DNA from 3 places in the Sphingomonas sp. CFBP9019 genome. Region 1 is predicted to be linked to each of the others. Evidence: riboswitches for the same ligand, from Rfam matches in the RefSeq annotation. Region 1 holds a riboswitch; each other region holds the start of a gene.
What was found. A riboswitch is a leader RNA that binds a small molecule or an ion and turns the genes downstream of it on or off. The one in region 1 is predicted to bind cobalamin.
Positions count from the first base shown of each region.

Region 1 (10,564 bases):
TTCATCTCCCCAAAAGTTAGCGTTCAGGAATTTTGTAAATGTCGTTTCGTACCAAGGCCCCGTTGCTGGCCGTGACCGCGCTCGTCTCCGCTTTCGGGTTCGCCAGCACCGCCTATGCCGACGCCTTCTATCTCCAGGCGCAGTCGGCGCGTGGCGCGGGCCGTGCATTCTCGGGCGAGGCCGCCGATACCGGCGCCGCGTCGCTCTGGTGGAACCCCGCCGCGATCGCCGGCATCCGCGACGGCAGCGCGACGCTCAGCGCCAGCGCGATCATCCCGCGCGGCGACGTGGTCGACACCGGATCGCAGATCTGCCGCCCGGGCGGCCAGCCCTGCACCGCGATCAGCGGCCAGTCGAACTCGAGCGACCCGGTCAACAAGGGCGTCGTCCCCTCGGGTGCGGTCGCCTATCCGCTGACCGACCGGATCGCGGTCGGCCTCGTCGTCACCTCGCCGTTCAGCTTCACGACCAACTATGACGCCGACAGCTGGGCCCGCTACAGCGCGGACAAGACCCGCCTGCGCACGATCGACATCCAGCCCTCGATCGGCGTCGAGCTGACCGACTGGCTCCGCGTCGGCGGTGCGCTCAACGTCGAATATACCGACGCGATCCTCAGCAACGCGCTGCCCAACGTGTCCGCAGCACAGCCTGACGGCCGCCAGGAACTGAGCGGCGACGGCTGGGATCTCGGCTGGACCGCGGGCGTCCAGCTCCACAACGACTTCGCCACCGTCGGCGTCACCTACAAGTCGAGCATCCGTCACAAGCTGAAGGGCGACCTCGTCGTCACCGGCCTGCTCGGCCCGCTCGCCGGCGGCAATACCGAAGTCTCGGGCGCGACCGCGGAGTTCAACACCCCCGGCCAGGTCATCGTCGCGGGCCGCGTCCGCGCCACCGACCAGCTGACGCTCAACGCCCAGGTCATCGCGTTCAACTGGAGCAAGTTCGACACGATCGATCTCGGCGCACCGCTCAACACGGCGATCCCGGAGAACTACCGCGACAGCTGGAGCCTCGCGGGCGGCTTCGACTATGACGTCACGCCCAAGCTGACCGTGCGTGGCGGTGTCCAGCGCACCAAGACGCCGACCCAGGACGGCCAGCGCGACGCGCGCGTTCCCGACGCCGATCGCTGGACCTATGCCGCCGGTGCCTCCTACCAGGTGACGCCGCGCATCGCGGTCGACGCCGCGGCGCAATATGTCGACTTCGAGAACACGACGATCGACCGCGCCACCTTGGTCGCGGGCAGCATCATCCGCACCAACGGCGCGCTCCGCGACGCCAGCGCGATCGTCACCTCGCTCGGCGCCCGCGTCTCGTTCTGACGCTAACCGCCCCTCCCCATATCGGGGAGGGGCACCCTATCCCTTCATCCGGATCGTCAGCCCGGACACCGCGAGATCGACCGTCTCGACCGCAGCCGCGACCCGCTGGTTGAGCATCCCGGCCAGATCGCGGAACCGCCGCGCCATCGCATTGTCGGGCACGATCCCCATCCCGACCTCGTTGGTGACCAGCACCAGCCGCCCCTCGATGCGACCGATCGCGTCCAGCAGCGCGGCGATCGCGGTATCCGCATCGGCCTCCGTCAGCATCAGGTTCGACGCCCACAAGGTCAGGCAGTCGACCAGTATCACCCCGTCCGGCGCATCCGCCTCGACGATCGCCGCCGCCAGCGCGAGCGGCGCCTCGACCGTCCGCCACCGTTCGTCCCGTTCCGAGCGATGCCGCGCGATCCGCTCGGTCATCTCGCCGTCGAAGGCCTGCGCGGTCGCGATATAGACCAGCGTGTGGCCACCTGCCGCCTCTGCTAAAGCCTGCGCATGGCGGCTCTTGCCCGAGCGCGCACCGCCGGTGACCAGCACCGTCTTTCCAAACCCCTGCACGACCGTCTCCTCCATCGCCTCTTGCGCTATCCCCGGCGAATGGCGAAGGCCAGCAGCAACGCCGCGGCATTGCCGGCGCAGGGGACGCATGTGCACGCGCTGATGGAACATGGCGGCCGGATCGACAGCGCGCAGGCGCTGTACCCGCACGCGCCGCGTCCCTGGCTCGACCTGTCGACCGGGATCAACCCCTGCGCGTGGGAGCCGCCCGCCGATCTCGCGGTCGACCTGCGCAGCCTCCCCTCGCCCGCCGCACTCGCCACGCTCGAGGCCGCCGCCGCGCGCCATTTCGGCGCCGACCCCGCGCGCGTCGTCGCGCTGCCCGGCACCGAAATCGGCCTGCGCCTGCTCGGCGCGCTCGGCCTGCCCGCCCCCGCCCGCCATGTCGGCCCCAGCTACGCGACGCACGAAGCGGCCTTCCCCGCGCGTATCTCGATCGACAGCCTGACCGACGAAGCGACACACGGCGGCACCATCCTGCTCGCCAACCCGAACAACCCAGACGGCCGGCTGGTCAGTCCGGATGCGCTTCGGCCAGTGATCAACGCGCTCGGCGAGAATGCAGGCTGGCTGGTCGTCGACGAGGCCTTCGCCGACATGCTCCCCGACGCCGGCCTGGCCTCGCACCTGTCCGCAGAAGATCCAGTCATCCTGTTCCGATCATTCGGGAAGTTCTTCGGACTCGCCGGCGTGAGGCTCGGCTTCATGATCGCACCGCCCGGCATCGTCGCGCGGGTCCGCGACCGTCTGGGCAGCTGGCCGATCTCCGCCACCGCGCTCGCGATCGGCACAGCCGCCTATGCCGACCGAGCCTGGATCGAGACCACCCGCGCACAGCTCGTCACCCGTGCGACCGCGCTCGACGCGATGCTCCTCCGCCACGGACTCACCGCGACGGGCGCCTGCCCGCTCTTCCGCCTCATCGCAACAGACGACGCCAAGCCCCTGTTCGAGCGCCTGAATATGGCGGGCATCCTGACCCGACCCTTCACCTATGACCCCCGCTGGCTGCGTCTCGGCGTCCCCGCCGACGCGGCCGCACTGGCGCGTCTCGACGCGGCGCTCGCGCATGGCTGATCCCGTCGCGCTCATCGCCCTCGCACTCGACGCCGGGATCGGCTGGCCGGAACGGCTCTACCGTCGGGTCGGCCACCCCGTCGGCGCGATCGCCGCGATCATCGGTTCGCTCGAAAAAGCGCTCAACCGTCCCTCATGGCCCGACGCGACGCGCCGCATCGCCGGGGTCGCGACGCTCGCGATCACGCTCGCGGTGACGGGCGGGATCGCCTGGGGCGCGACCTGGCTGCTCGCGACCTATCTCGGCGGCTATGCCTGGCTCGGCATCGGCCTCCTCGCCGCCCCCGGTCTCGCGCAGAGGAGCCTCAACGATCACGTCGCGCCGATCGCCGCCGCGCTCGGCAAGGGCGACGTTCAGGGCGCTCGGATCGCGGTCGGCCGGATCGTCGGTCGCGACACCGACCGGCTCGACTCCGCCGGCATCGCCCGCGCCGGAATCGAAAGCCTCGCCGAAAGCTTCTGCGACGGCATCGTCGCGCCGCTCTTCTGGCTGCTTATCGGCGGGCTTCCCGGGCTCTGGATCTACAAGGCGATCAACACCGCCGACAGCCTGATCGGCCACCGCGAGCCACGTTGGCGCGCGTTCGGCTGGGCGTCCGCACGGATCGACGATCTCGCCAACTGGATCCCCGCGCGGATCAGCGGCGCCTCGCTGTGCCTCGCCGGCCCCGGTGGCTGGCACGTGATGCGGCGCGACGCGCGCAAGCACGCCTCGCCCAATGCCGGCTGGCCCGAAGCGGCGATGGCGGGCGTGCTCGACCTCCGCCTCGCCGGCCCGGTCAGCTATGACGGCGTCACCCAGCTGAAGCCCTGGATCGGCAGCGGTCGTGCCGCCGCCACCGCCGCCGACATCGCCCGCGCGCTGCAGGTCTATCGCCGCGCCTGCCTGCTGCTCTGGCTCGTCACGGGGGCGCTGCTGTGGGTGCGGTGATGCTTCAGGGCACCGGCTCGGACGTCGGCAAGTCGGTGCTCGTCGCCGGCCTCTGTCGCGCGCTCGCCAATCGTGGCCTCTCCGTGCGCCCCTTCAAGCCGCAGAACATGTCGAACAACGCCGCCGTCACCGCCGATGGCGGCGAGATCGGCCGCGCCCAGGCGACCCAGGCGATCGCCGCACGCACCGCTGCGACCACCGACATGAACCCCGTCCTGCTCAAGCCGCAAGGCGACCGCAGTTCGCAGCTCGTCGTCCACGGCAAGGTCCGCGGCATCCTCCGCGCGAGCCGCTGGCGCGAGGGGCGCGCGGGGCTGATGGACGACGTGCTCGCCAGCTATCACCGGCTCCGTGCGCAGGCGGACATCGTCGTCGTCGAGGGCGCGGGCAGCCCCGCCGAGATCAACCTGCGCGCCGCCGACATCGCCAACATGGGCTTTGCGCGCGCCGCGGGCGTCCCCGTCATCCTGATCGGCGACATCGACCGGGGCGGCGTCATCGCCTCGCTCGTCGGCACGCGCGCGGTGATCGATCCCGCCGACGCCGCGATGATCCACGGCTTCCTCGTCAACAAGTTCCGCGGCGACCCCGCGCTGTTCGACGACGGCTATCGCGCGATCGAGGCGCGGTCGGGCTGGCGCGGCTATGGCGTCATCCCCTGGCTCCCCGAGGCCGCCCGCCTGCCGAGCGAGGACGCGGTCGTGCTCGAACGCCGCCCCGGTCACGGTCGGCAGGACGGCCAGGTCGTCATCGCCTGTCCGATCACCCCGCGCATCGCCAATTTCGACGATCTCGATCCGCTCCGGCTCGACCCCGGTGTCACGTTGGTCATGGTCCCGCCCGGCGAACCGATCCCCGACGCCGACATGATCATCCTCGCCGGCTCCAAGGCGACGATCCCCGACCTCGCCTTTCTCCGCGCGCAGGGCTGGGACATCGACATCCATGCGCACCGCCGCCGCGGCCGCCCGGTGCTCGGGCTTTGCGGCGGCTATCAGATGCTCGGCCGCAGCATCGCCGATCCGGACGGGCTGGAGGGTCCCGCCGGTATCGCCCCCGGGCTCGGCCTGCTCGATGTCACGACGATCCTGTCCCCCGCCAAGACGCTCGAACGCGTCGCCGGCACCGCGATCGGCGCACGGTTCGACGGCTATGAGATCCATATCGGCGAGACCAGCGGCCCCGACACCGCGCGCGCGCTCACGACCCGCGACGATGGTCGCCGCGACGGTGCGGTCAGTCCCGACGGGCTCGTCTCCGGCAGCTATGTCCACGGCCTGCTCGGCCTCGCGGATCAGCGTCGCGCCTGGCTCAGCCGGCTCGGGGTCGACGCGGTCGGCCCCGACCATGCGGCGTCGATCGACGCTGCGCTCGATGCGATTGCGGAAACGCTCGAACGCCGTCTCGATATCGACGCGCTGATCGCATTGTCGAAGCTCGCGGGGTCAGACGCGACCGGCAATGGCGAGCGCGACTAGCATCCCGGTCTCGACGAATTCGATCCCCGCGCCGTGGCAATCCCCCGATACGCCCCCGACCCGCCGGATGAGCCACCAGCCGAATAGCGCGATCAGTGCAGGGGCCCCTGCAACGGCATGCACAGGCCCCCCTAAACACCCTGTTACGCACCCCCAAAAGACCAGATCGTGCACCCTGATCTTCCCTGCCACCATCCCTCCCAGCCCGCCCTCCCGCAGAAGCGGCACCCACCGCGCCCAGCACAACGGCCCGATCCGCGCGAGCATCGGGACGAGGATCACGACTGCCCATCCCTGACTCGAAACAGCATGCAATAATACAAGCTTTGCAATGAGTTGCAGCGCGATCATCACAACGCCGAAGCTGCCGATATGCGGATCGGCCATGACCGCGATCAGCCTGTCGCGATTGCCATGCGCGGCACCCAGCCCGTCTGCCAGATCCGCCAGCCCATCCAGGTGCAAAGCCCCTGTAATCGCTACCCAAATTGCCAGCGCGGCGAGCGCACCGGTCCATGGATCGACCTGTGCGCCGACCCACCCCGCTCCCGCGACGACCACCCCGATGCACGCCCCGACGACCGGGTACCACCGAATCGCGGCGGCAAAATCCTCAGCGTCCGCAGTGACTTGCGGCATCGGCACGCGCGTCAGGAAGCCGAAGGCGACGATCAGCCGCTTCACGAAGCCGGATCCGTCTGCAGCGCCACGATTTGCGCCGTCCGGTCCGGCCAGATCCGCAAACTAATCAGCGCCGCATAAGGCAAATCGAACGCCCAGAGCTCGCGCAACCCGAACCCGCACAGTGATTTCAACGCCGCACGGATCGCCCCGCCATGTGTCACGATCAGTGAGGTTTCGGGTGTAAGTTCTTCTATCGCATCAGTAATTCTTGCGACCAGATTGCTCCACCGTTCCCCACCCGGTGGCGGTGCAGCATCCGGATCGTCCCAGAACCGCTGCAACGCCGCAGCGTCGATCTCCGCCGCAGCCAGCCCGTCCCAAGCCCCGAAATCCAGCTCCCGCCACCGCGCATCGGTCGTTGGAGCCAGCCCCCGCTCCCGCCCGATCGCATCCGCAATAGCCTGCGATCGCATGAGATCAGAACAGACGATCTGCTTGAAATACAGTGATTTTACCCGCGCCACACAGGCCGCCAAACCCTCCGCCGTAACCGGACTATCGGTCCGCCCCAGCATCCGCCCGGTCAGTTCAGGCGCGCCATGCCGCAACAGGTGAAGCAGGAACGCCCCACTCACGCCACCGACACCCCCGCCTCGGCAAACGTCGCCATCCCGTCATGCGCCGCCAACGCCGACCGGATCACTCCCACCGCAACCGCCGCCCCGCTTCCCTCCCCCAGCCGCATCCCAAGTCTCAGTAAAGGCTCGAGTTTCAGCGCTTGAAGCAATCGCTCATGCCCCGGCTCGGCCGAACAATGCCCGGCAATGCAATGCTCTGTAATGCTAGGATACGCCGCCGCGATCGGTGCGATCGCCGCCGACGAAATGAATCCGTCCAGCATCACCGGCACCCCCGCCAGCCGCGCCGCCACCACCGCGCCAGCGATCGCGACGATTTCACGCCCCCCCACCCGCCGCAACGTCTCGAACGGCGTACGCGGGAAATCAGCATGCCGCGCAATCCCCGCCTCGACGACCGCGATTTTCCGCGCGATTCCCGCCACATCAACCCCCGTCCCCGGGCCAACCCAGTCGGCGGCGGTTCCGCCGTAACTGCGCAGACACAGGGCTGCGGCCGACGTAGAATTCCCGATCCCCATCTCACCCACGACGAGTATGTCGAGCCCAGGCACGACGACGTCGGCACCGATGTTGAGTGCGGCGAGACACGCGGCTTCGTCCATCGCCGGCCCCGTCGTGAAATCCGCCGTGGGGGTTTCCAGATCGATGTCAGCGATGACGAGTTCGAGCCCGACGGCATCCGCCAGCGCATTGATCGCCGCGCCCCCACGACGGAAATTCTCGACCATCTGTGCGGTCACGGAGACCGGGAAAGCGCTCACCCCGTGCACCGCAACGCCGTGATTTCCGGCGAAAATCGCCGCCCGCGCACGCTCGAACCGCGGCCGCTCGCGCCCCTGCCAGCCCGCCATGAAGACCGCGAGGTCTTCAAGTCGGCCGAGCGATCCGGGCGGCTTGGTCAACTGTGTTTGCCGCAGCGATGCGGCCCCTCGCGCGGCTTCGTCTGCCACGGGAAGGGCCTCCAGCGCCGCCTCGAACGCCGCGACCGTCGGGAACAGCGTCACTGCGCGACATAGCCGGCGGGGGGCGTCCGGGTGATGAAATGCCCCTTGATCCCGGCCGGCCACTGCCGAAACGGCACCTGCCCCTCCGCACTCTCCGCATGCAGCACGGCATAATCGAGAATCGCGCGCGCAGCCTCTTCATCCGGGGTAAAGCGCCCCAGCACATAGCCGATCTTCGCGGGCCCGCGGACGTGGATGGTGCAGAAGTCCTGGCAGGCGAACAGGCACGGCATCGCCTGGACCGCAATCCCGGCATAGCGCGGATCACTCGCCTGGACCGCCTGCAACGCCGCGACGAGTCTCGCACCGCCCCGCATGCCCTCGGCATCGTCCTTCGCATCGGTGGACACGCGGCAGGTGCTGCAGGCGACGACGGCCGCACCGTCTTCGGCGGGAACCAGTATATTCGGCATTGAAACCCCATGACATACGCGCCCGCGGCACAGGCCACAGGCTGGTTATGTCGTCGTGCGGGTTTACCCCCGTCCGCTCGGCGCACCCTGGCCGGACGAAAGACGACTGCGACGGGCAGGTCTCCTGGCTCACGGGTCACAGCCCTTCGCGCCGCCTTCTCGGGACCGGGATCCCAATGGCATGTTGGCACGATGGCTCGCCGCTTACAGTTGCAGGGGCAGCCGGGGTTCTCCCGTTCCCTTTTCATCCCCGTCGCCGGGGAACCTGTCGCGGCCAGAGGGATAGGCCGGGCGAGCGGCCCGGGTCAATCGCCCTGCGCGCTGTCACGCGTCAGCGGTACCACGACCGGTACGCCCTCGATCGATCCGAACCACGCCCTAACGCCATAGGTCTCACGCAGCCGAACCGGCGTCAGCACCGCCGAAGGCGCACCGTCGGCGACGAGCCGGCCCGCGTCGAGCACGAGGATACGATCGCAATAGCGTGCGGCGAGGCCCAGATCATGCAGCACGGCGATCACCAGGACGCCGCGCGCGGCCTCCGCCCGCAGGATGTCCATGACCGCGATCTGATGCGCGGGATCGAGCGATGCGAGCGGCTCGTCGACGATCAGCGCCGGCGCCTCGACCGCGAGTGCCCTTGCCAGCAGGACGCGGGCCCGCTCGCCCCCCGAGATCTCGGTCGCGACACGCGCCGCAAGCGGGGTCACGTCCGCCGCCGCCATCGCACGGGCAATCGCATCACGATCCTGCTGAGAAATGCGCGACAACGGTGCGAGATGGGGCAACCGGCCCAGCGCGACGAGACGTTCGACGCTCAGCGGCCAATGAAGACTTTGACCCTGCGGCAGATACGCGACCGTCCGTGCAATCTCGCGTCGCGAGCGCTCCGCCAGCGGAACCCCGTCGAGCAGGATCTCCCCCGTAGCGGGAACCAGCCCGAGAAGCGCCTGAACCAGCGTCGATTTGCCCGCCCCATTGGGGCCGACGATCCCGATGAGCGCACCACCCTCTGCCGCGAAGCTGACATCGTCGACCACGACCCGCCCGGCACGGCGGACGCTGAGGCGGTCCGCGGAAAGGGCTACCACAGCCGCCGCTCGCGCATGAGGTGCACGAGGAACACCGGCACGCCGAGAAACGCAGTAACGACCCCTAGCTTGAGTTCGTTCGACGTCGGGATCACGCGTACCAGCACGTCCGCAAAGGTCAGCAATGCAGCACCGCCCAATGCGGAGGGGAGCAGGATCGCCGATGGCGAGCGATCGGTCATCGGCCGGACGAGATGCGGGACGATCAGGCCGATGAACCCGATCGCGCCCGATACCGCGACCGCCCCGCCGACCCCGATCGCCACCCCGACCAGCATCCGCACGCGCGTCCTTCGCAGATCGACGCCGAGCGCGCGTGCGCCATCCTCGCCGAGCGTCAGCGCGTCGAGCGCATGGCCGTCCCAGGCGACCAGCACCATGCCGATTGCGATACAGGGCAGCGCCAGCGCGACATGGCTGAACGACCGGTCTTCAAGCGACCCGAGCAACCAGGTCATGATCTCCATCGCCGCAAACGGGTTCGGGGACAGGTTGAGCGCCAGACTGACCCCCGCGACCGCCAGCGTTCCAACCGCAATCCCCGCGAGGATCAGCGACAAGGCGCTTTGCGACCCGGCCGCCAGCACGAACAGCAACCCCAGCGCCGCGAACGCCCCAGCGATCGCCACGATCGGCAGCATCGCCGGATGAAGCTCCGCCAGCCCGAAATACAGCGCGATCACCGCGCCCAGCGATGCCCCGTTCGACGCGCCCAGCACCGATGGCTCGGCCAGCGGATTGCGCAGGAACCCCTGCAGCGCAGCACCCGAAAGCCCCAGCATCGCGCCGACCGCGAGCCCGAGGATCGCGCGCGGCAGACGAAGTTCGAACAGGATCGCGCGTTCGATCGGATCGCCCTGCCCGCTGAGCGCCCGCACGACATGCGCCAGCGGGATGGCCGCACTCCCCACCGCGACCGACGTAGCGCCGGCCAGCAGCGCAAGCAGCGCGAGGCTACCGACCAATCGCGCACGCGTCACGCGTTCCATAGTGCCAGATCCCACCGCATCCTTTTCCGCCTAGCGCATAAGCGGCCGCTGCGGCAGGGCTTTGCGCATGCGCGGACGCCGTCTCCTGACCATCCTGATCATCGCTGCCGCTGGCGCATCTGCTGCGGCGGCAGCGCCTCGACCGCCGGCGCGTATCGTTTCGCTCAACCTGTGCGCTGACCAGTATCTTCTGGCGCTGGCCGACCCCGCGCAGATCGTCGCACTGACCCGGTTCGCGCGCGATCCGAACATGTCCGCTGCCGCCAACGCCGCGCGTACCATGCCCGTCAGCCGTGGCAGCGCCGAAGACGTCCTGATGCTCCGCCCCGATCTCGTGATCGCATCGCCGTTCCGACGCCAGACGGTCACGGCCGTTCTCGCCGGCCGGAACGTCGCGACGCTCGATCTGCCCCCCGCGGACAGC
Region 1 is NZ_JAXCWK010000001.1:266,870-277,433, reverse strand. It holds gene SOM18_RS01145 (OmpP1/FadL family transporter) at 39-1,331, shown strand; gene cobU (bifunctional adenosylcobinamide kinase/adenosylcobinamide-phosphate guanylyltransferase) at 1,368-1,907, opposite strand; gene SOM18_RS01135 (aminotransferase class I/II-fold pyridoxal phosphate-dependent enzyme) at 1,995-2,969, shown strand; gene cbiB (adenosylcobinamide-phosphate synthase CbiB) at 2,962-3,900, shown strand; gene SOM18_RS01125 (cobyric acid synthase) at 3,888-5,378, shown strand; gene cobS (adenosylcobinamide-GDP ribazoletransferase) at 5,346-6,062, opposite strand; gene SOM18_RS01115 (histidine phosphatase family protein) at 6,059-6,637, opposite strand; gene cobT (nicotinate-nucleotide--dimethylbenzimidazole phosphoribosyltransferase) at 6,634-7,647, opposite strand; gene SOM18_RS01105 (DUF1636 domain-containing protein) at 7,644-8,051, opposite strand; cobalamin riboswitch at 8,158-8,344, opposite strand; gene SOM18_RS01100 (ABC transporter ATP-binding protein) at 8,366-9,151, opposite strand; gene SOM18_RS01095 (FecCD family ABC transporter permease) at 9,145-10,140, opposite strand; gene SOM18_RS01090 (ABC transporter substrate-binding protein) at 10,208-10,564, shown strand, end outside.

Region 2 (10,564 bases), on a different contig from region 1:
CGAGCCCGATCGCCACGGCCAGACCCTCTGCAAGTCCGGCATGCCGGTGCGCGTCGAGCACGCCCGCCATCACCTTGTGATAGGTGTACAGCGGCACCCACCCTTCGTTCAGGCTGAACCCGGTCGACCGGATCTCCCGCTTGCGCAGCTCCTCGTACACCACCTTGCCATCGACGGTCTTGCCGCCGCGCTCGACGGTTGTCCCGCCGGCATAGCCATCCCCCTGCTTCCGCTGGATCGCCTTGAGTTCGGCGACGATATAGGCCGCGCGGTCACGGAACGGCTGGTCCCCCGTCTGCGCGTAGACCAGCGACAGCGCGCTAAGATAATGGCCGAGCGAATGCCCGGCGATCCCGCGCGACTCCCATCCGCCATAGACTTCGCCCTTGGTCGGCAACCCTGCCCCGGCATGGAAATTGTGCAGCAGACGGTTCGCATCGAGTGACAGCAGATAGCGCTGGTTCGCCTGCACCGACGTCAGGAAGATCGACGGCCGCAACCGCACCTGCGACAGCGGAAAGGGGGTCGCTGCCGAGGGTGCGCCCGCCGCCGCCAAGGCGAATGGCGGCACCGCCCCCAGTGCGATCCCCGCGCCTAGCGCGCCGCGACGCGTCCAACCCATGTCACTCTCCCAGCCACGTCTTTAGACACAGGCTATCGGCTTCACTTGTCGGAGTAAATCCCGGGACTGACATGAGCTGACGGTGTGATTGTGATCATCAGTGCGCCGTGATCCAGACCCGGCCGAACCTACGCAAACGTCTCAGTCGCGCGGCGCACGAGCGATCACCGCCTGCGCGGCCCGGAGGCGGGCCTTCCAGATCTTGACCGACGGATGCCCGGCCGCGAGGCCGGCGAGCCGCCCCTCGATCTGGACGGCCTCGCGCTTGGCTGCGTCGAGCTCGGCGGCTGTCGGCGCAGGCTGGATATTGGCGCGCGCGTGTGCGCCGGTGCGTCCCTTGCTCTTGGTCATGGCCAACGCGATGGCCCCGGATGCCGCGCCGCGTCAATGCGGAACGGTAGCGACACGGCCCGCCGTGGCGCGCGGGACGCCCGAAGACTTGCTTTAGCGCTTCACGCGTTCCGCCATGGCAGCGTTGCCCTGCCCGGCCGCGACCGAACCTGCCGATCGTCCCGCCGCATCCTGGATCGTCCGGTCCGCACCCGCCGCCAGCAACAGGTCGACCTGTGCCCGGCGATTGAACAGCGATGCCATCATCAACGCGGTCTGCCCGGCATGATTGCGCGCGTTCACGTCGCACCCTGCCTTCAGCAGCCGTGCCGCGATCGCATCCTCGCCCTTGAACGCGACACCCATCTGCGCGCTATTGCCTTGGTCGCGATCCGGACGGCAGGCGTCGGCGCCCTTGCCGATCAGCGCGTCGACTGTAGCAAGCTGTCCGTTATACGCCGCCAGGATCAGGGGCGTGAAACCGCGCTCGTCATAGGCATTGATGTCGGCGCCGGCCTTGAGCAGCGGATCGATCATGTCCGTGCGGCCGAGCCGGGCCGCCTCGAACAGCAGCTGCTGGCGACGCTCGGGTGTTGGCAAGGTCGCGACCGAAGGAGGCGCCTGTCGCTCGGTCGCAGCGGCCTCTGGGCCAGCCGCGGCGAGCAGCGCGGCAAGATAAGTCAGCATCGTCGGTCTCGTTTCCTTGAAGTCTGCCACGGCAGGAGGCGCGCGCCATGCCGCGCCTCCTGCCCCGGGATCAGCGGGCGCCCTGGCCCGGGTTGGCGGCGCGATAGTCCGCCACCGCGCGCGACACGTTGGCGATCGGCACGTTCACCGCGGTTGCCAGGCGCGTGCCGAAGTCCTTGTCCGCCTGGTAGAAGTAGCTGACCATGATCGTCTTCGTCCGCGCCGACGTCACGACATTGAGATCACCCGCCAGGTTGGTGACCAGATCCGCCTTGTCCTGCGGCTTCAGCGCCCGGTAGAATTCGCCCGCCTGCGCGAAGTTGTTGGTCTTGGCGACTGGCTTCGCATCGACGGTCGCGTCGATGCCATAGGGCGCGGCACGGAAGCGGGCATCGGTCGACTTTGCCGCGGTCGCCGCCGGGAAATAATTCACGTCGGACGCGCGGTTGGCGTGGTCGAGCTGGCCGTCCTGGTAATTGTTGACGACGCTCGCGAGCGGACGATTGACCGGCAACTGCATCGCATTGGCGCCGATGCGATAGCGCTGCGTGTCCGAATAGGAGAACAGCCGCCCCTGCAGCATCCGGTCCGGCGACGCCTCGATCCCCGGCACGAGGTTGGCAGGCGCGAACGCCGACTGCTCGGTATAGTCGAAGAAGTTGGTCGGCACCTTGTTGAGCGTCATCTCGCCGATCTTGCGGAACGGCACGCCCAGCCATTCCTTGGTGTCGTCGAACGGATTATAGTCGAGCTTGGCAAACGCCGATGCCGACATCGTCTGCACCATCAGGTCCCAGACGGGGAAATTGCCCTTGCCGATCTCGCCATAGAGATCGTCGGTCAGGTAGTTCCAGGTCGCGGTCGCCACCTGCGCGCCGTTCAGGTTGCGCACGCCCTGGCGGCTGATCCAGCGGAACTTGGCGAACATTGTTTCGCCCTTGGCATTGACCAGCTTGAAGGCATGGACGCCGTTGCCGTCCATCGTCCGGTAGGATGCCGGCGTACCGAGGTTCGAATAGACATGCGCGAGCATATTGGTCGCCTCGGGCGTCGCCGAGAAGAAGTCGAAGAAGCGATTGGGGTCCTGCTTGTTCGTCACAGGCGAGGGCTTGAGCGCGTGGATCATGTCCGGAAACTGGATCGCGTCACGGATGAAGAAGATCGGCAGGTTGTTGCCGACCAGATCCCAATTGCCCTGATCGGTATAGAATTTGGTCGCAAAGCCGCGCGGATCCCGCATGCCCTCTGGGCTGCCCGAGGGGTGGATCACGGTCGAGAAGCGGACGAACACCGGCGTCTGCTTGCCGGGCATGAACAGCGATGCGTCGGTGATGCTCGAAATGTCCGCGGTCGCGGTGAAGACGCCGTGGGCACCGGTTCCGCGGGCATGGACGACGCGCTCGGGCACGCGCTCCCGGTCGAAGCGTGCGAGCTTCTCGATCAGCGTCGTGTCCTCGAGCAGGACGGGGCCAAGGTCACCCGCCGCCTTCGAATGGCGGTTCTCGCCGATCGGCGCACCATTGTCGCGGGTCATCTGCGGTGCGGCGACACTGGCCGAATCACCCTTGGCTTCGACCGTGCCGGCCACACCGGCCTGCGCCAGCGCGGGCTTGCCGGCGCTGGACGGTGCCGCAGCGGTCGTCATGCGGGTTTCCGCCTGCGTCTCGGCCGGCGCCACCGTCTGCGCGGCAACCGGCTGAATCATGGCACCAGCCGATGTCGCAGCCAGCAGCATCGCCGTCACGGCCTGACGGCTCTTCACGTTCTTCATCTCGATCCCTTAATCCTGCATGCCATCAGCGTGGCATCCCCGCACAGAGCGTGCGGCACCGCCGCCTCCTGATCGAGGACGCGCATCGCGCCAAACGGAGCTTCTGGATCACAGCAATCGAGCAGGACGATCGAGCCGCCATCGTGCCGCTCGCCGGACGATTGCCGAACGATCCTGACCGGGATAGACCGGCGCCGCTGACCTGTTCGATCCGAGCAGGACGGCATGATCGCGTCGGTGCCCCGGAAGGGGCTTAATAGGGAACGCGGTGAGGGTGGTTCGCCACCTGAAGCCGAGGCTGTCCCTGCAACTGTAAGCGGCGAGCGCGATGCATTTCGCTTCTTCCTGCAAAGGAAGGGGCAGCCACTGGGCCAGACGTTGCGTCATGAGGGCCTGGGAAGGCCGTGCATCGTGTGGTGACCCGTGAGCCAGGAGACCTGCCGGCGTCTGGTCGCTCTTGCCTGGCCCAGGGGGTGGCCGCGGCACGGTACTCCGTCGAGCGACGACGTGTGCGGTGGGGACCGCACGGGCATGCGTGCCGGTCGCAATCGCGTCCGGCTGGCGCGGATGTCGGCCGTTCGCGGGAGGTCCCTGCCGGGTTCGCCAGACGCCCGGGGGATTACCGTAATGCCGTTCCTATTGTCTCGCCTCGCGCTCGCGGGGGCTATTCTGTCGCCTGTCTTCGCAGCACAAATCCACGCCCAGTCCGTGCCGGATCCCGATACCAAGGACATCCTGATCGTCGGACAGCATGCCCAGGACACGCTCACCACGCCGAATGCGACCGGCAGCCGCCTGGGCCTCACGCCGCTCGAGACCCCCGCGACGCTCTCGGTCATCGATGGCGCCACGATCCGCGCGCGTGGCGACCTGTCCGTGATCGACGCGACGAGCCGCGCACCGGGCATCAGCAACGCGGGCAATCCCGGTAATGGCGGCACCGCACTCGCCGCGCGGGGGTTCAGCGGTCAGGGCTCCGTGCTCCAGCTCATCGACGGCATCAGGCTGTTCCCGGCGGCCGGCACGATCACCTTTCCGACCGATCCGTGGATGGTCGAGCGGATCGACATCCTGAGCGGCCCGGCCTCCGTGCTCTACGGCCAGGGCGCACTGGGCGGCGCGGTGAATGTCCTGATGCGCAAACCCGATACGCAGCGGACGCACGTGGAGGGCGAGATCGGCTATGGCTCGCAGGACAGCTTCCATGTCGCGGCGGGCGCAGGGGGGCCGATCACCGAGCGCCTCTCCTACCGCATCGACGGCAGCTATCGCCGGTCCGACGGCTATGTCGATCGTGGCCAGTCGCGCAGCCATGCCGTCTCGGGCACGCTTCGCTGGGCACCGACCGACACGCTCGTCGTCACCGCGCGGGACGATTATGGCGACCAGAAGCCGATGCGCTATTTCGGCACGCCGCTGATCGAAGGACGGCTCGACGACCGCATCCGGGAGCGCAACTACAACACACGTGACGGCGTCATCCGCTACCGGGACAACCGTACCAGCCTGCAGCTCGACTGGACGCCGAGCGATGCGGTCACCGTCAGCAACCAGGCCTATCGCCTCACCTCCAAACGCTCCTGGCGCAATCTCGAAACCTATTGCTGGATCGCCGCGGACGGCGTCTGCGCCAACGGCAGCGGCAACACCGGCACTCCCGGCAGCATCCTGCGCACCGACATGACCGGCATCGTCCACGACCAGACGCAGTGGGGCGATCAGGGGAGCGTGACGTTCAGGACGGACGTCGCCGATGGCGTCGGCAACGACCTTGTCATGGGCTTCGACGTCAACCTCATCAAGCTGACCTACTCCCATAATTTCGGGTCTGATCCCCAGGTTTCGGAGGTCGATCCCTTCGCGTTCGATCCCGGTCTGATCGTCGACACGCAAGGCATCGCACCGCGCTACCGCACGCGCACGACCGAATATGCGGTCTTTGCCGAGGATCGGCTTAAGCTCGGCACGCACGTCTCGATCGTTGGCGGCGTGCGCTACGAGCGCGACACGATTCGCCGCTGGTCGATCGACTATCCGGGCGGCGCCGGTACCGAGACGTTCGTGCTCGACAAGCGGCTGCACAATCTGACCTGGCGGATCGGGAGCGTCTATCAGCCGATCCCGATGGTGTCGCTCTATGCGCAATATGCCACCGGCGTGGACCCGCTGGGGACGCTGACGACCTATTCGACCGGGCAGGTGCAGTTCAGCAACGCGGTCGGCGACCAGGTCGAGGTCGGCGCCAAGGCAGTGTTCCTCGACGGTCGCGGCAACGCCACCCTCGCCGCCTACCGCATCGTCAAGAAACGCCTGCTGGCGCAGCTGACCCCGACGAGCCCGGTCGAGCAGGTAGGCCAGCGATCGGCCAGGGGTATCGAGGCCGCGGTATCGCTCGATCTGCCTTACGGTGTCGGGATCGATGCGAACGGCAGCATACTCGACGCGACGTTCGACGACTTCGTCTCCGGCGACACGCGCTTTGACGGCAATACCCCGCCGGACGTGCCCGAGACGCTCGCCAATCTCTGGCTGCGCTGGAACGCAACGCGTGCGCTCCAGGCGCGCGCCGGGCTGCGCTACGTCGGGCGCCGCTATTCGGACAACGCCAACAGCTTTCGCGTCCCCAGCTACACCATGGTCGATGCAACGCTCTCCTATGCAGTGACGCCACGGCTCGCGGTCGACATCCACGGCTACAATTTATTCGACCGAAACTATGCGATCAGCACGTACAACAACCAGCAATGGGTGCTCGGCCGTCCCCGCGCGGTCGACGTCTCGCTTCGCGTCGGCTTCTAGCGCGCCCCGCGGCCGGCAGCCCTTGGGACGGGCCGCCGGCGATGTCGCCCCCCGGGAAAACCCCGGATAGCCGGTCGCGCGCGCGCCCGCCTAAGCCGCATGGCCACCCCATGAGGAGACATTGCGCATGCCGTTTTACCGGGCTTCCGAGCTGTTTACCCTCCGTCCCGTGCCGCCCACGCTCGGCAAGCCGGCATGGATGAACCTGCGCGCCGTGCCGCGGGCACCCTGGGCGGGGGAGCCGGAGGCACTGCGCGGGCCCGGCATCTACGGCATGTTCCATGACGACCGGCTCGTCTATGTCGGCCTATATGCCGGCAAGGCCGAGCGGCCCTTTGGCGGATCGGTCCTCGAGCGCTGGGAGAAGCACGTCACCTATCAGACGCTGCGCTCGCCCTATGTCACCTTCGCCCGTCGGCATCTCAAGCATCTGCATGCGCTCGCCGCCGCAGAGCCCAACGGACCGATCGAGACGATCGTTGCGATGCTGGCACTGAACGGCGATGAAAGCCCGCTTCTCCAGCGCAAGGGCGGCAGCTGCACCTTCGCCAAGGCGCAGCTCGCAGCCGCACACTGGGATGTGTTCGGGCCGGGGAACGAGGCCACGATGCTCGATCACCTCGGCTTCACCTATCTCCAATTGCCGCGCGACCTGGCCGCGACCATGCTCCCCGAGCCCGGGCAGCGGCCGAGCGCATGGGTGAAGAAGCACTGGCTTGCGCCGATCGAGCGGGACCTCATTGCCGCGTTCATGCCGCCCTGCAACGACGGCACCGAACCCGGCGACGCGCCAGCGGTCGATCCGGTCGCGTTCGAGGAGCGGCTCGCCCGGCTGCTCGCCGACCGCCCCGCACCCGCCGTCGAGGATCTGGCCGGAGAGAGCGAGGCCGATGATGAAACCGATGGTGACGAGGAAGCGCTGCGCACCGAACCGACCGCCGCGCCGAACGAGCGCGAGGCGCTGCTCGACGATCTCGCCCGGCTCTGCCCCGGCGCGCTGGAGATCTATTATACTGACGTTCCCGATCTGCGCATCCGGCCGCGCTCGCACGCACGCCGGGTGCTGCTGAACGTCTTTGCACATGGCGGCGGGCTCGCCTGCAGGACCAAGGCGAGCGTGGCGGCCTGCCGCGCGCTCGGCTTCGATGCGAACGACGCGCCGGCGGGCGTGTCGATGAGCGCGGCGTTTCCGATCGACCTGTCCCGCCACTCCGCGGCGGATCTGTTCGCAGTCGCCGGTGCCGCCCTCCCCGGCGACTGACCAGCCGGTCGGGGGGGCCGGCCATTGCATGATGTGCCCTGGCGAGCCACAAGCCCGTCAGGGCGCCCGCCCTGCTGCGCAGACCTTCCGATTCCGCGTCTAAACGCGGTTGCCTATGGATCGCTCCAGCGCCTGGCCCCCCACAGGATCAGATCACGGCCGACGAACACGACGCACACGTCGCCAATGGCAAACGCCAGGCCCAGCCATGTCCATCCATGAGATAGCAGCAATGCGGGCCACGCGACGGCGAGCACGATCAGCAGCACGCCGATCGGCCGCGTCAGGCGGTTCCACCACCGCCGCGGCACGACCTGATGGCTGTAGACGATGACGCTGCCATCCTCCTGGTACCAGAGCTCGCGCACCTCGTGAATCGGATCAGGTCCTTCCGTCATCGTACGGCTGCGCCCGTTACGCGGTGACGATTCCGCGATCGCGAGACACTATGGGCTGGCATCGATACATTCCCGGGGCTGGCTCGCGATCATCATGGCCATCGCCGCCGCGCCGAAAACCCGGGAATTTCCCCGATGGCCTATCGGCGCCGGATGCGGCTAGGCAGCCCTCAATGCCGCTGCCTCCCTCTCCGCCCCGCCTCTCGATCGGTGCCGTAGCCGGCAAAACAGTGCCACGACTGGCCGACCTTCCCTGGCTCATCGGCTATGCAGCGGCGTTCGCGGCCGCGCACCAGGCCGCGGCAGGCTGGGGCGGTCAGGGCTTCTACTCGCTGCTCTATCCCGCCGCGGGCGTCAGGCTGGCGCTGCTGTGGAGCCGTGGCCCGCGGCTGACGCTGGCGGTGATGGCGACGGAACTGATCGTGCAGACGATCGCCGGCATCATCGTTCCGGGTCAGGCCGGCTGGCTGACCGCGGCAAACGGCGTCGCCCGGCCCGCGCTGACCTATGGCATCGTCGTCTGGCTGGTCCGCCACGTCGCGGCGCGGTCGCAATCGAGCCTCGGCGTCGCGCCGATGCCGCTCGGCCTCGCCGCAGTCACCGCGCCGGTCGCGGCGACCATGGCGGCGCTGCCCTGGACCTTGTTCAGTCCCGAATTAACGGGCGTCTCGGGCCTTCGTCAGACGGTGGCATCGCTGACAGGCTTTGTCGTCGGCGACCTGCTCGGCGTGTTGCTGATCGCCCCGCCCTTGCTCTGGGTGGTCCATGCGGGGCAGGACCGGCCCCGGGCACTGCACCGCCCGACGCTCCGCCAGCTTGCCGGACTGGCCGAAGCGGCCCTCGTCCTCGGCGCAGCGATCGCCGCGAGCACGCTGCTGGCAGAGATCGGGCTGGGCGTGCCCGCCGCCCCAGCGCTGCTCGCGGTCGCCTGGATCGGCTTGCGCTTCGGCCGCACCGCAGGCTGGTGCGCGATCGTGATCGTCGCGGCGATCGTCCTCCCCTTTACCGCGACCGAACTGCCCGTCGCCGAACGGCTCGCCTTGCACATGAGCCTCGCATCGATCGTCGTCGTCGGCTACCTCGCCGGCAGCTTCGCCGATGCGCAGGCGCGGGCCCAAAGCGACCTGTCGCGGCGCGACCGCATGCTGTTCCAGGCGGAACGGCTGAAGACGCTGCGCGCCATGTCGGTGGCGGTGATCCACGAGATCAGCCAGCCGCTTTCGACGCTGGCGATCGAGGCCAAGCACCTGCACGAGATCACCGTCGCCGCCGATCCGGACATCGCCCAGACCGCCGCGCTGATCGACCGCAAGGCGGCGGCGCTGTCCACTCTGGTCCGCCGGCTGCGCCGTTTCGGCGGTCGATCGGTCGACGAACCGAGCGCCCTGCCCCTGTCCGCGCTGGTCGAGACCGTCACGGCATTGACCCGTGCCGAGGCCAGGGCGGCGCGGGTCGTGGTGGAGGTGTCGCCCATCGATCCCGACTTGGTCGTCTTCGGCCAGGAGATTGAGCTCGCGCAGGCGGTGGTCAATCTGGTCCGCAATGCGGTGCAGGCGTGCGACGGTCGTGTCGCGCTCTCCGCCCATCAGAACGAGGACCGGGTCATGGTCATGGTCGCGAACCGCTGCCCCGATCGGCGGGAAGCACGCCCCGGCATGGGCGTCGGGGCGCTCGTGGCGCGGGCGATCGTCGAAGCCCATGGCGGCACGGTGGAGCGTGTCACGCACGCCGACGGCACCATCTGCGCGACGCTATCCCTCCCGCGCCCCGGAGCCGAGTCATGACACTCCCCGCCAATCAGCCGGATCGTGCCGCCGTCTATGTCGTCGATGACGACCATGACCTCGGCGCGGCCGTCGCACGACTGCTCTGCCGTCACGGTCATGCCGCCGAACCCTTTCTCGACCCGGTCATGCTGCTGTCGGTCTACGCAGAAGCACCGGCGCTGTGCATCGTCACCGACATCATGATGGGCGACCTCGACGGCTTCGGCTTTGCCGACCGCGTGCGGATGATCGACCCCGCGGTTGCGATCGTCTTCATGACCGCGTGGCCGACGACCGCGAATGCCGTGGATTCGGTGCGGCGCTATGGCGGCCTCGATTATCTGGAAAAGCCGCTCGACGAGACACGCCTCCTCAGCGCGGTCGACGAGGGGGTCGCGTGGTCCCGGCGCCAACGCAGCATCCGCGCACGAACCGCAGCCCTGTCGGCGCGCGAACGTCAGGTGTTCGACCTGCTCGTGCAGGGACATAGCAACAAGGCCGTTGCCGACATCCTCGGGCTCAGCCCCAAGACGGTCGAAGATCACCGCGCGGCCATCGTCGCCAAGACCGGTACCAACGGTCTTGCCCAGTTGATCGCGCTCGCGCGGTGACCGCATCCTTTGACGGAGGTTTCATGCCGACCACCACGGCGATCGACGAGACGATGATCGAACGGGCCATTCTCGACCTGCTCAAGACCCGCCGCGAGATCTATCCGTCGCATATCGTCGGCGAATTGCGGCGCAGCCATGCCGGACTGCCGTTGGACCGCACGCGCGACGTGCTCGAGCGCCTTTTCATCGAACGACGCGTCGCGCGCTTATGGCATCGCTACATGCTCCCGGCGGACGTCGAGGCGGTCCGCGCCAAGTGGCTCCGCCTGATCGAACGCCAGGCCGAACGGATCGACGCGGTCGCGGTCGATCCCGC
Region 2 is NZ_JAXCWK010000002.1:226,791-237,354, reverse strand. It holds gene SOM18_RS05085 (glycoside hydrolase family 127 protein) at 1-622, opposite strand, end outside; gene SOM18_RS05080 (hypothetical protein) at 764-973, opposite strand; gene SOM18_RS05075 (ankyrin repeat domain-containing protein) at 1,067-1,639, opposite strand; gene SOM18_RS05070 (catalase) at 1,710-3,410, opposite strand; cobalamin riboswitch at 3,631-3,869, shown strand; gene SOM18_RS05065 (TonB-dependent receptor) at 4,038-6,209, shown strand; gene SOM18_RS05060 (hypothetical protein) at 6,337-7,470, shown strand; gene SOM18_RS05055 (hypothetical protein) at 7,584-7,868, opposite strand; gene SOM18_RS05050 (ATP-binding protein) at 8,099-9,652, shown strand; gene SOM18_RS05045 (response regulator transcription factor) at 9,649-10,245, shown strand; gene SOM18_RS05040 (hypothetical protein) at 10,269-10,564, shown strand, end outside.
Region 2: it holds a riboswitch for cobalamin, as region 1 does, so the genes downstream of both, SOM18_RS05065 (TonB-dependent receptor) here and SOM18_RS01105 (DUF1636 domain-containing protein) in region 1, are expected to answer to the same signal.

Region 3 (10,564 bases), on a different contig from region 1:
CCGGTCGTTGTAGCGCGGATCGGTCAATGCGATCTCGGTGGTGACGGGATATTCCATGGGATATTCGATCACGTCGTCGCGCAGCATCCCCTCGACGATCCGCCGCGCCTGTCCCGGCCGCCCCGCCTTGCGGAAATAGGCGACGTGGCGCGCGCCGCGTACCAGCCGATCCGCGCGCACGCTCATCAGGTCGCACGCCCCCGGCCCCAGCCCGACGCCGTGGATCGTGCCGGTTACGACCACCTGTCCCGGCGGCGGCACCAGGGTCGCGGATGGCTCCGCCACGCCGATCATTCCGCCGCGCTCGCGAGCGCGTTGATCGCCGCGACGGTGATCGCGCTGCCGCCCAGCCGCCCCTCGACGATCACGCACGGCACCGGCTGCGCCGCCCACAATGCGTCCTTCGATTCGACCGCACCGACGAAACCCACCGGACAGCCGATGATCGCCGCCGGCCGCGGACAGTCGGGATCCTCCAGCATCGTGAGCAGGTAGAACAGCGCGGTCGGCGCATTGCCGATCGCCACCACCGCGCCCGCCAGATACGGCCGCCAGAACTCCAGCGCCGCGGCCGAACGCGTCGTTGCCATTTCTTTCGCCAGCGCGACCGTCTCGGGCGTGTGCAGCGTACAGATCACCGCATTGTTCGCCGGCAGGCGCGCGCGCGTGATCCCCTCGGTCACCATCCGCGCATCGCACAGGATCGGCGCGCCCGCCCGCAACGCCGCACGCGCGGTCCGTGCGAAGCCGGGCGAAAAGCGGATATCCCCCGCCAGCGCGACCAGCCCCGCAGCGTGGATCATCCGCACCGCGACCGGCTCCTCCTCGGCATCGAAGCGCGCCAGATCCGCCTCGGCACGGATCATCGCGAACGACTGGCGATAGATCGCGGCCCCGTCGGTCTCATAGGCATAGGGCATCAGGCAGCTCCGGACGGCTGGGAGAAATGGGCGATAATCTGAGCGGGTTCGAGTGCGCCAAGCAGCGACGGCGCGCCCGCGCGCGCGTGCAGGGCAAGGTCGAACAGCCCGTCGCGCCCGGTCAGCACGACGTCCGCAGGCCGCGCCCGCGCGCAGCCCTTGGCGCATCCCGACACGTGCAGGCTGCCAGCGACCAGTGGTGCCAGCAGCCGCGCGAGGTCGCGCGTCGCGACGCTCGCCTGCGGACAGGCGGGCGCGCCGACACAGGCGTCGACCCCGGCGCGCACGGCGCTGCGGTCGCGCGCGCCATCCGCCACCCCGCCTTCGAGGATCAGCATCCGCCACGGCGTCACGCGGATCGCCGTGACCGGGTCCGCGGCGATCCGGTCGCGCAGATCCGCTGCCGCGATCCGCCCGAAGCCGAGCGCGATCGCCGCGCCCAGCGGGTGCGCCCCGGCCTCGGGCGGCGGCGCGGCAGGTGCGGGAGCCAAGGTCGCGGGCCCCGGCACGGCCGCCGCATGGCGTGCCATCCGCCCCGCCGCCGCACCGCCGCTGTCGACGAACCACCGCGCCAGCGCGATCAGCGCGTCGACCGCGGTGTCGCGCGTCACGTTCACCCCCGCCGCACGCCCCTCGCCGCGCACCAGCAGCCTGCCGTCCACCGCGCGCTCGACCCGGAAATCGGCGGGCGCGCGGGTCAGCACCGGTGCAGCGCCCGCATCGATCGCAAAACCAACCTTGCCAGGCAGCACCGGCAGGTCAGCCAAACGCTCGCGCAACGCGGTGGCGATATGCTGCGTATCGTCCCCGTCCCGCCAGTCGGGCGCGACCAGCATCGCACCGCGCGCCTCGCGCTCCGGATCGGGATCGATCAGCCCGACGGCCAGCAACGCCTCGACCAGCCCCCGCCAGCCCGCCTCGGTCACGCCGCGGATCTGCAGGTTCGCGCGGCTGGTCACGTCGATCTCGCCATTTCCCCACGCGATCGCCGCATCGCACAGCGCGAGTGTCTGCGCGCGCGTCAGCCGCCCGAGCGGCGGGCGGATCCGCACCAGCAACCCGTCGCCCGCCGCCATCGGCCGCCACGCATCGGGGCACCATCCCTTGACGACGAACGCGCTCATGCCGGCAGGTCGAGCTGCGCGAGGATCGAATTGCGCCGCGTCGGCCACAGCCCCGCCGTGTGCAGCGCCGCGAACCGCGCGGTCATCGCCGCCAGCGCCGCGGGGTTTGCGCTCTCCAGAAACGCACGCACCGCGTCGCGCCCCAATGTCGCATCATAATAGAGATCGATCAGCTCGGGCGACACCACTCGCGCCAGCTGCGCGAACATCGCCATATGGTCGAGCGTCGCGGCGATCTCCGCGCCCCCGCGAAACCCGTGCCGCATCATCCCCTCGACCCAGGCCGGGTTCGCCGCGCGTGCATGAACGACCCGCGCAACCTCCTCGTCCAGCGACCGCGCGCGCGGCCGTTCCGGATCGCGCGCATCGAGATGATACAGCGCCGCGCTCTTACCCCCGGCAACCGCCTGCGCCGCCGCGAACCCCGCCTCGTGCGCGGCATAATCCGCGGCGAGCAACAGGTCGGTCTCGGGCAAATCCTGGACATGGACGAACCCGTCGGCGGCGACGACCCGGTCGCGGATCCCCGCCGGGTCGAACCGCGTCGCATTGTCATCGCCCGCCCCGTCCAGCGCATGGCTCGACGCCGCCAGCCACGCGGCGCCCGCCGCCGCCCGCGCCGCCTCGCCATAGGCCTCGCCCGCATCACCCAGCTCGAGCCCGTAGCGACCCGGCTCGGGCCCATAGACGCGCGCACCGACGGCAGCGCCGACGAACGGGTTCCAGTCACCGGGCTCGTCGCGCAGCGCCAGCGCGCGCACCGCCTGCCCGAACATCTGGCCGAGCGCGGGAAACGCATCGCGGAACAGCCCCGACACACGCAGCGTCACGTCGATCCGCGGCCGGTCGAGCCTTGCCAGCGGCAGGATCTCGACCCCCGTGACCCGGTCCGACGCATGATCCCAGACCGGCTCCGCGCCGAGCAGGTGTAGCGCCATCGCAAACTCCTCGCCCGCGGTCCGCATCGTCGCCGACGCCCACAGGTCGACGACCAGCGCGCGCGGATAGTCGCCCTCGTCCTGCAGATGCCGGCGGACCAGCTCGTCGGCCAGCCGCACGCCCTGCGCATGCGCCGCGCGCGACGGCACCGCGCGCGCGTCGGTCGCATACAGGTTGCGCCCGGTCGGCAGGACGTCGCTGCGTCCGCGCCACGGCGACCCCGACGGCCCCGCCGCGATCCGCTTGCCCCGCAACGCGTTCAGCAACCCGTCGCGTTCGGCCTCGCCCTGGTCGCCACGCCCATAGACGTGCAGCCCGTCGCCGAACTGGCTCTCCTTCACGTCGCACACGAACGTGTCGATACGGGTGATCGCCTCCACCTGGCTCGCCGCCTCGTCGAGCCGCAGCGTCGCCGCCAGTCCGCTCGCGCGCGCCTCGTCCGCAATGTCGCGCTGCAGCCGGTCGCGCCGCGCGGGGTCGAGCCCGTCGGCGGTCGAAAACTCGTCGAGCAGCGATTCGAGCCGCCCCAGCCCCGCACCGCTGCGCGTCGTCGCCGCCGGCGGCGGGACATGGCCGATCGTCACCGCGCCGATCCGCCGCCGTGCCTGTGCGGCCTCGCCCGGATCGTTGACGATGAACGGATAGAGCACCGGCATCGCCCCGGTCAGCGCCTCGGGCCAGCATTCCCCCGACAGCGCGACCGCCTTGCCCGGCAGCCATTCGAGCGTCCCGTGCGCGCCGACATGAATCAGCGCATCGGTTTTCCGCGCGCGCAGCCACAGATAGAAGGCGACATAGGCGTGGCAGGGACAGCGCGACAGGTCGTGATACTCCCCGACCCGCGCCGCACTGCGCCCGCGTTCGGGCTGGAGCGCGATCACCACGCGCCCCCGCTCGACGCCCGCGAACTGGAACGCGCCGTCGATACAGGCCGGATCGTCCTCGGGCGCGCCCCAGCTTTCCTCGAGTGCGTCGCGCAACACGGCCGGCAAGCCCCCAAGCGCCGCACGATACGCCGCGACCGGCCATGCGAGCCGCCCCGTCTCCAGCGCCCCGGCCAGCGCTTGCGGCGCCGCCCCTCCGGTCGCATAGCCCGCCGCCGCCAGGTCCTCGACGATCGCCTCGGCGGATGCCAGCGCGTCGAGCCCGACCGCATGCGCCATCTGATAGTCCTTGCCCGGATAGGTCGACAGCACGACCGCGGGCCGCTGCTCCGCGACCGACCGCTCCGCCAGCCGCACCCACGCGGTGACGCGCGCGACGATCGCCGCGATCCGCTCGGGATCGGCCCGGTGCTCGCGCCGCGCATAGCCGAGAGCGTCGTCGCGGACGCCGTCCTCCTTGAAACTCGCGACGCCTGCGAGCAGCCGTCCGTCGACCTCGGGCAGAACGACGTGCATCGCCAGGTCGGCGGGGGACAGCCCGCGCGTCGATCCCGCCCAGGCGGCGCGGTCCGACGTCGCCAGCGCGACCTGGAACACCGGCACCCCCGCTCCGTCGAGCGGCGAGCTGTTATCGGCGCCGCGGCCGGAAAAGGCGGTGGCGTTCACGATCGCCGCCGGGCGCAGTGCGACGACCCAGCGCCCGAGCCACCCCGCGACGCCCGGCGCCTTCAACGACGGCCCGAACAGCCCAACGACGTCGAACCCCGCCGCACCCAGCCCGGCATGCAGCGCCTCGATCGGGTCCAGATCCGCGGCGGTCAGATAGGAGCGGTAGAAGATCAGCAGGATTCGCGGCCGCGTCGCGGTCATCGCGAACGCCGCCGGGCACGTCACCCCGTCGCGCGGCTGCCAGCCACCGACCTCGGGAACCGTCTTCACCCCCGCGACCGGCCCGGCATAGAGCCCCGCCGCCAGCGCCATCTGCGCCAGCGCCGCCTGCGCCGCGACCGCGCCGCCATCGTCACACAGGGCGGCGAGCCGGCGCAGCGTCGACACCGGCACCGTCGACGCCGCATCGAGCCGCGCGTCGATCCGCCCGTCGGCCGGCAGCACCGCCAGCGCGATCCCCCGCGCCCGCGCCAGCGCCTCGACCTGCTGCAACCCATAGGACCAGTAGGACCGCCCGCCGATCAGCCGGATCACGATCCCCTTCGCGCTTTCACCCCCCGCCAGCGTCCGCTCGACATAGGTATCGACCGACAGCGGATGCGCGAGCGCGGACAGGTTGGCGAGCCGGAGCGACGGCAGCGGGCTCCCGTTCGCCGCCGCACGCCGCCACCCGGCCGCGAACGCGCCGAGATCCCCGTCCGAAAAGGACAGGACGACGAGATCCGCCGGAGTCTGCGCGAGGTCCTGCGGGACCGCACTCTCCTCCAGCCCGTGGCTTTCGCGGAAGACGACGTGCATCGCCGTCAGCCCTGAAGCGCGGCCCGGATCCTTGCGGGGTCGATCCGATCATGCTCGGCGATCACCACCAGCCGCGTCTGGCGCGCCTCGTCGCCGCGCCACGGCCGGTCATATTGCGTCCGCACCCGCGCCCCGACCGCCTGCACCAGCAGCCGCATCGGCTTGCCCGTCACCGCGGCATAACCCTTCACGCGCAGGATGTCGGCGTCGCGCGCGAGCGTCTCGATCCGCGCGGCGAGCGCCGCCGGGTCCGCGATCTCGCCGAGGTCGACGATCATGCTGTCGAAATCGTCATGCTCGTGATCGTCCGCGCCATCATGGTGCGACGGTCGCGCGGCGATGTCGTCCTCCGCCGCCGCGTTCAGCCCGAGCACGACGCGCGGATCGATCACCCCGTCGGTCAGCGCGATCACCGGCAACGCACGCGCGGACTCCGCCGCGATCACCGCGCGCGCCGCGGCCACCCCCGCCTCGCCCGCCAGATCCGCCTTGGTCAGCAGCACCAGATCGGCACAGGCGAGTTGGTCCTCGAACACCTCGGCGAGCGGAGTCTCGTGATCCACGCTCGGATCCGCGCGCCGCTGCGCCTCGATCGCGGCGAGGTCGGGCGCGAACCGTCCCGCGGCGACCGCTTCCGCATCGGCCAGCGCGATCACCCCGTCGACCGTGATCCGCGACCGGATCGCGGGCCAGTCAAACGCCTTGAGCAGCGGCTTGGGCAAAGCGAGCCCCGACGTCTCGATCAGGATATGGTCGGGCCGCGGGTCGAGCGCGAGCAAAGTCTCGACGGTCGGGATGAAGTCGTCCGCGACGGTGCAGCAGATGCAGCCATTGGCGAGCTCAACGACGTTCTCGGCCGGGCAATCGGGAATCGCGCACCCCTTCAAGATGTCGCCGTCGATACCGAGCGTGCCGAATTCATTGACGATCACCGCGAGCCGCCGGCCCCCGGCGTTACGGATCAGATGGCTGATCAGCGTGGTCTTGCCCGCGCCGAGGAATCCGGTGACGATGGTGACGGGAATCTTGGCCAGGGTCGGCTGGGGTTCGGTCATGCGATACTCTCCGGGCGTCGGAACGACAGCCACGGACGGACGCACATCCGCAGCCACACGCGCGCGCGACCAAGACGGCCACACGCGTTCGTCGCTCAGACGGAGTACCGTGCCGCGACCATCCCCTGGATCAAGGCAAGAGCGACCATGACGCTGGCAGGTCTCCTGGCTCGCGGGTCGAAGCTCGATGCACGCCTTCCCAGGTCCCGTGACCCAGTGGCTGCCCCCGCATCGGGGGCCTGTGCGTCTCGCTCACCGCTTACAGTTGCAGGGACAGCCGCGGCATTGGGAGGCAAAGCTCCCGCACCGCATTCCCATTCAAGCCCCGAAGGGCACCGGCGCGATCTGTTGAGGTTCGGTAGAACCAAACCTCGGGGTTGGGTTTAGAGGAGTTTGGCGATTGTGCCAATGCACATGACCGCCGTCATCCTGACGAAAGCCAGGACCCAGGGCCACGCATGATCCGGTGCCCGGCTCCAGGTTCCGGGTCGAGCCCGGGATGACGACGCTGCTCGTTACCCCCGCACCACCTCGATCTCGTCAAACCGCTTCCACCGGTAGATCGCGAAACTCAGCACCCAGCACGCCACGAACAGCGCGATGATCGCAAAGCCCAGCCCGTTGAAATTCTCGCCCAGCGCCAAAGCGACGTCCCACACGCCCCCGCTCAGGCCCAGCTTCGACGCCAGCAGCGCGAGCGTTTCGATCCCGCCGATCGCGATCGCGACGATCGCCGAGATCAGCGTGATCGTGATGTTGTAATACAGCTTGCGGATCGGCTTCACGAACGCCCATTCATACGCGCCGAGCATCACCACCCCGTCGGCACTGTCGACCAGCGCCATGCCCGTCGCGAACAGCACCGGCAGCACCAGCACCGTACCGATCGACAACCCGTCCGCCGCCTGGCTCGCCGACAGGCCGAGGATCGCGACTTCGGTCGCGGTGTCGAACCCCAGCCCGAACAGGAAGCCGAGCGGCGCCATGTGCCAGCTGCGCGTGACCAGCCGGAACATCGGCCGGAACAGCCGCGCGAGCAGCCCGCGATTGCCGAGCAGCAGGTCGAGATCCTCCTCGACATAGCGCCCGCCGCCGCGGACATGGCCGAAGGTCCGCCACACCGATCGCAGGATGATCAGGTTCATCGTCGCGATCGTGAACAGGAACAGCGCGGATATCAGCGTCGCGATCACCCCGCCCGCCTGCTTGAACGCCTCGAACTGCGCCAGCGCGCTCGCGGTCAGCGCGATCGCCACCGCGGCGATCAGGACGATCCCCGAATGGCCGATCGCGAACCAGAAGCCGACCCCGATCGGCCGCTGCCCATCCTGCATCAGCTTGCGCGTCACATTGTCGATTGCCGCGATATGATCCGCATCGACCGCGTGGCGCAGCCCCAGCCCCCAGGCGAGCATCGCGGTGCCCAGCATCAGCGGCTGCGCCTGGAACAGCGCGAACGCCCATCCCCAGGCGGCGATATTGGCCGCCACCAGCATCGCGAACATCCAGCCGATCCGGTGTCGCGTCGAACGACCGGCGGTCCGCCCGGTCATGATCTTGGTCATTGGCACATCCCCGGCGTCCGACGAGGACGGGGGCCTGCCGCGAACGACCGGGACGCGCGCCGACCGGACGCCCTGAGCGGCCGGCATGCGTCGCCGATGCGGCCCCCGCCGCATTGTCGTCGCTCAGACGGCGTTCACCGTGCCTCGGCCACCCCCTGGACCGGGACAAGAGCGACCAGACGCCGGCAGGTCTCCTGGCTCGCGGGTCAAGGCTCGACGCACACCTTCCCAGGCCATCGGCCCAGTGGCTGCCCCCGTCGCAGGGGGCGGGTGCGTGTCGCTCGCCGCTTACAGTTGCAGGGACAGCTGCGGTCTTGGGGCGAACCCCGCACCGCATTCCCATTCAAGCCCCGAGGGGCACCGACGCGATCTGTGCGGATCCGGCTTGCGTCGGACCTGCGCCACAGGGCTAGCGCGTTTTGCCTGCGCTGACGACAGGATTTGCGCGCGACGCAACGCAGGGCATGTCGTCCCATCTCACCGCAACGTCTGCCTTACCTCGTACGTTGATCGCATAACCGACCGGTGTCCTGCCGGTCGCGGCGTTGCCCGCTTTCCGCCCCGCGGCAATCGTGCGAGCAGCGCAGACCTTCATCGCCCCGCTGAACGGAGCCCGCATGCGCCCTCTCGTCCCCGTCGCCGACGCCCAGTCCCGCCTCTTCGCCATGGCCGCGCGCGTCCCCGCCGAAACCGTGCCGCTGCGCTCGGCGATGGGCCGCTGGGCCGCGGAGGACATTCTCGCCCGCCGCACCCAGCCAGCGACCGACCTCTCGGCGATGGACGGCTATGCGATCCGCTACGCAGATCTGCCCGGGCCGTGGACGGTCATCGGCGAAAGTGCGGCGGGGCGCCCCTTCACCGGTTCGGTCGGCGCGGGACAGGCGACGCGGATCTTCACCGGCGCGGCGATGCCGGCGGGCGCCGACACGGTGCTCGTCCAGGAGGAAGCCGCGCGCGACGGCGACCGGCTGATGCTCGACGGCGAAGGCCCCGCCTTCGAAGGGCGCAACACGCGCCGCAAGGGGCTCGACTTCGCGACCGGCACGCGGCTGATCGCGGCCGGCGACCGGCTGACGCCCGCGCGCATCGCGGTCGCGGCGACCGGCGGGCACGGCGCCTTATCGGTCGGCCGCCGCCTGCGCGTCGCGGTCGCCGCGACGGGCGACGAGCTCGTTCCACCCGGCTCGACCAGCGACCCCGTCCCGCTACCGGAATCAAACGGCATCATGCTCGCCGCGATGCTCGCCGACCTGCCCGTCGACATTATCGATCTCGGAATCCTCCCCGATCGGCTCGACACGCTGCGTGACGCCTTTGCCGGGGTCGATGCCGATCTGCTCGTGACCACGGGGGGCGCGTCGGTCGGCGATCACGATCTCGTCCGCCCCGCAATCGAGGCGGCGGGCGGCAGCATCGACTTTTGGCGGATCGCGCTGCGCCCGGGCAAGCCGATGATGGCGGGCGCGCTTGGCCGGACGATGCTGCTCGGCCTACCTGGCAACCCGGTCTCCGCCTTCGTCACCGCCATCCTCTTCGTCCGCCCCGTGGTCGCGCACATGCTCGGCGCGCGCGATCCCCTGCCGCAGACGACGCACGCGCTGCTCGGCGAGGATCTTCCGCCCAACCAGTCGCGGACCGACTATATGCGCGCCGAACTGCGCAAGGGTCGCGCCTATGCCTCGACCATCCAGGACAGCTCGATGCTGCTGACGCTCGCCCGTTCGTCCTGCCTGATCATCCGCGACGGCGACGCGCCGGCGGCAAGGGCGGGCGACTCGGCGGAAATCCTCGTCATCGCGTGACGTCACCGCTTGACGAAGCTGCAAGTGTTCCATAGAAGTTCCTCGTCTGTTCCGGACGGAGAACTGTTATGCTCACGCGCAAGCAGCACGAGCTTGTCTGCTTCATCAATGACCGCCTCGCCGAGACGGGCGTGTCGCCCTCGTTCGAGGAGATGAAGGACGCGCTCGACCTGAAATCGAAATCGGGCGTGCACCGTCTGATCAGCGCGCTTGAGGAGCGCAACTTCATCCGACGCCTGCCCAACCGGGCGCGCGCGCTCGAAGTGCTGAGGATGCCCGAGCGTCCCGAGGCTGCAACAGGGCAGACGGCGGCGAAGTCGGGGCCGAAGGTGGCGGCATCGGCCGACACCGTATCTGCGCCGAACACGGCCAGCGCCACGCCCGCGTCGCCCGCCCGCATCGCGGCGAACGACGTCGTCGAGATCCCGCTGCACGGCCGGATCGCCGCCGGCGTCCCGATCGAAGCCTTCGAGGGCAGCTCGATGCTTGCCGTCCCGGCCGCGTTGCTCGGCACTGGCGAGCATTATGCGCTGGAGGTTTCGGGGGACTCGATGGTCGAAGCCGGCATCCTCGACGGCGATTACGCGCTGATCCGCCGTACCGAGATCGCCCGCGACGGCGAGATCGTCGTCGCGCTGATCGAGGACAGCGAAGCGACGTTGAAATATTTCCGCCGCGAGGGCGCGATGGTCCGGCTCGACCCGGCCAACCGCGCCTATGACCCCCAGCGTTATGCGCCCGCACAGGTCCGGGTTCAGGGCAAGCTGTCGGGTATCCTGCGCCGCTACGACTGACGAATGCCGGGTGG
Region 3 is NZ_JAXCWK010000002.1:626,513-637,076, reverse strand. It holds gene cobI (precorrin-2 C(20)-methyltransferase) at 1-285, opposite strand, end outside; gene SOM18_RS06965 (precorrin-8X methylmutase) at 291-920, opposite strand; gene SOM18_RS06960 (cobalamin biosynthesis protein CobG) at 920-2,044, opposite strand; gene cobN (cobaltochelatase subunit CobN) at 2,041-5,334, opposite strand; gene cobW (cobalamin biosynthesis protein CobW) at 5,340-6,389, opposite strand; cobalamin riboswitch at 6,528-6,744, opposite strand; gene SOM18_RS06945 (HoxN/HupN/NixA family nickel/cobalt transporter) at 6,905-7,894, opposite strand; cobalamin riboswitch at 8,122-8,334, opposite strand; gene glp (gephyrin-like molybdotransferase Glp) at 8,572-9,756, shown strand; gene lexA (transcriptional repressor LexA) at 9,825-10,550, shown strand.
Region 3: it holds a riboswitch for cobalamin, as region 1 does, so the genes downstream of both, cobW (cobalamin biosynthesis protein CobW) here and SOM18_RS01105 (DUF1636 domain-containing protein) in region 1, are expected to answer to the same signal.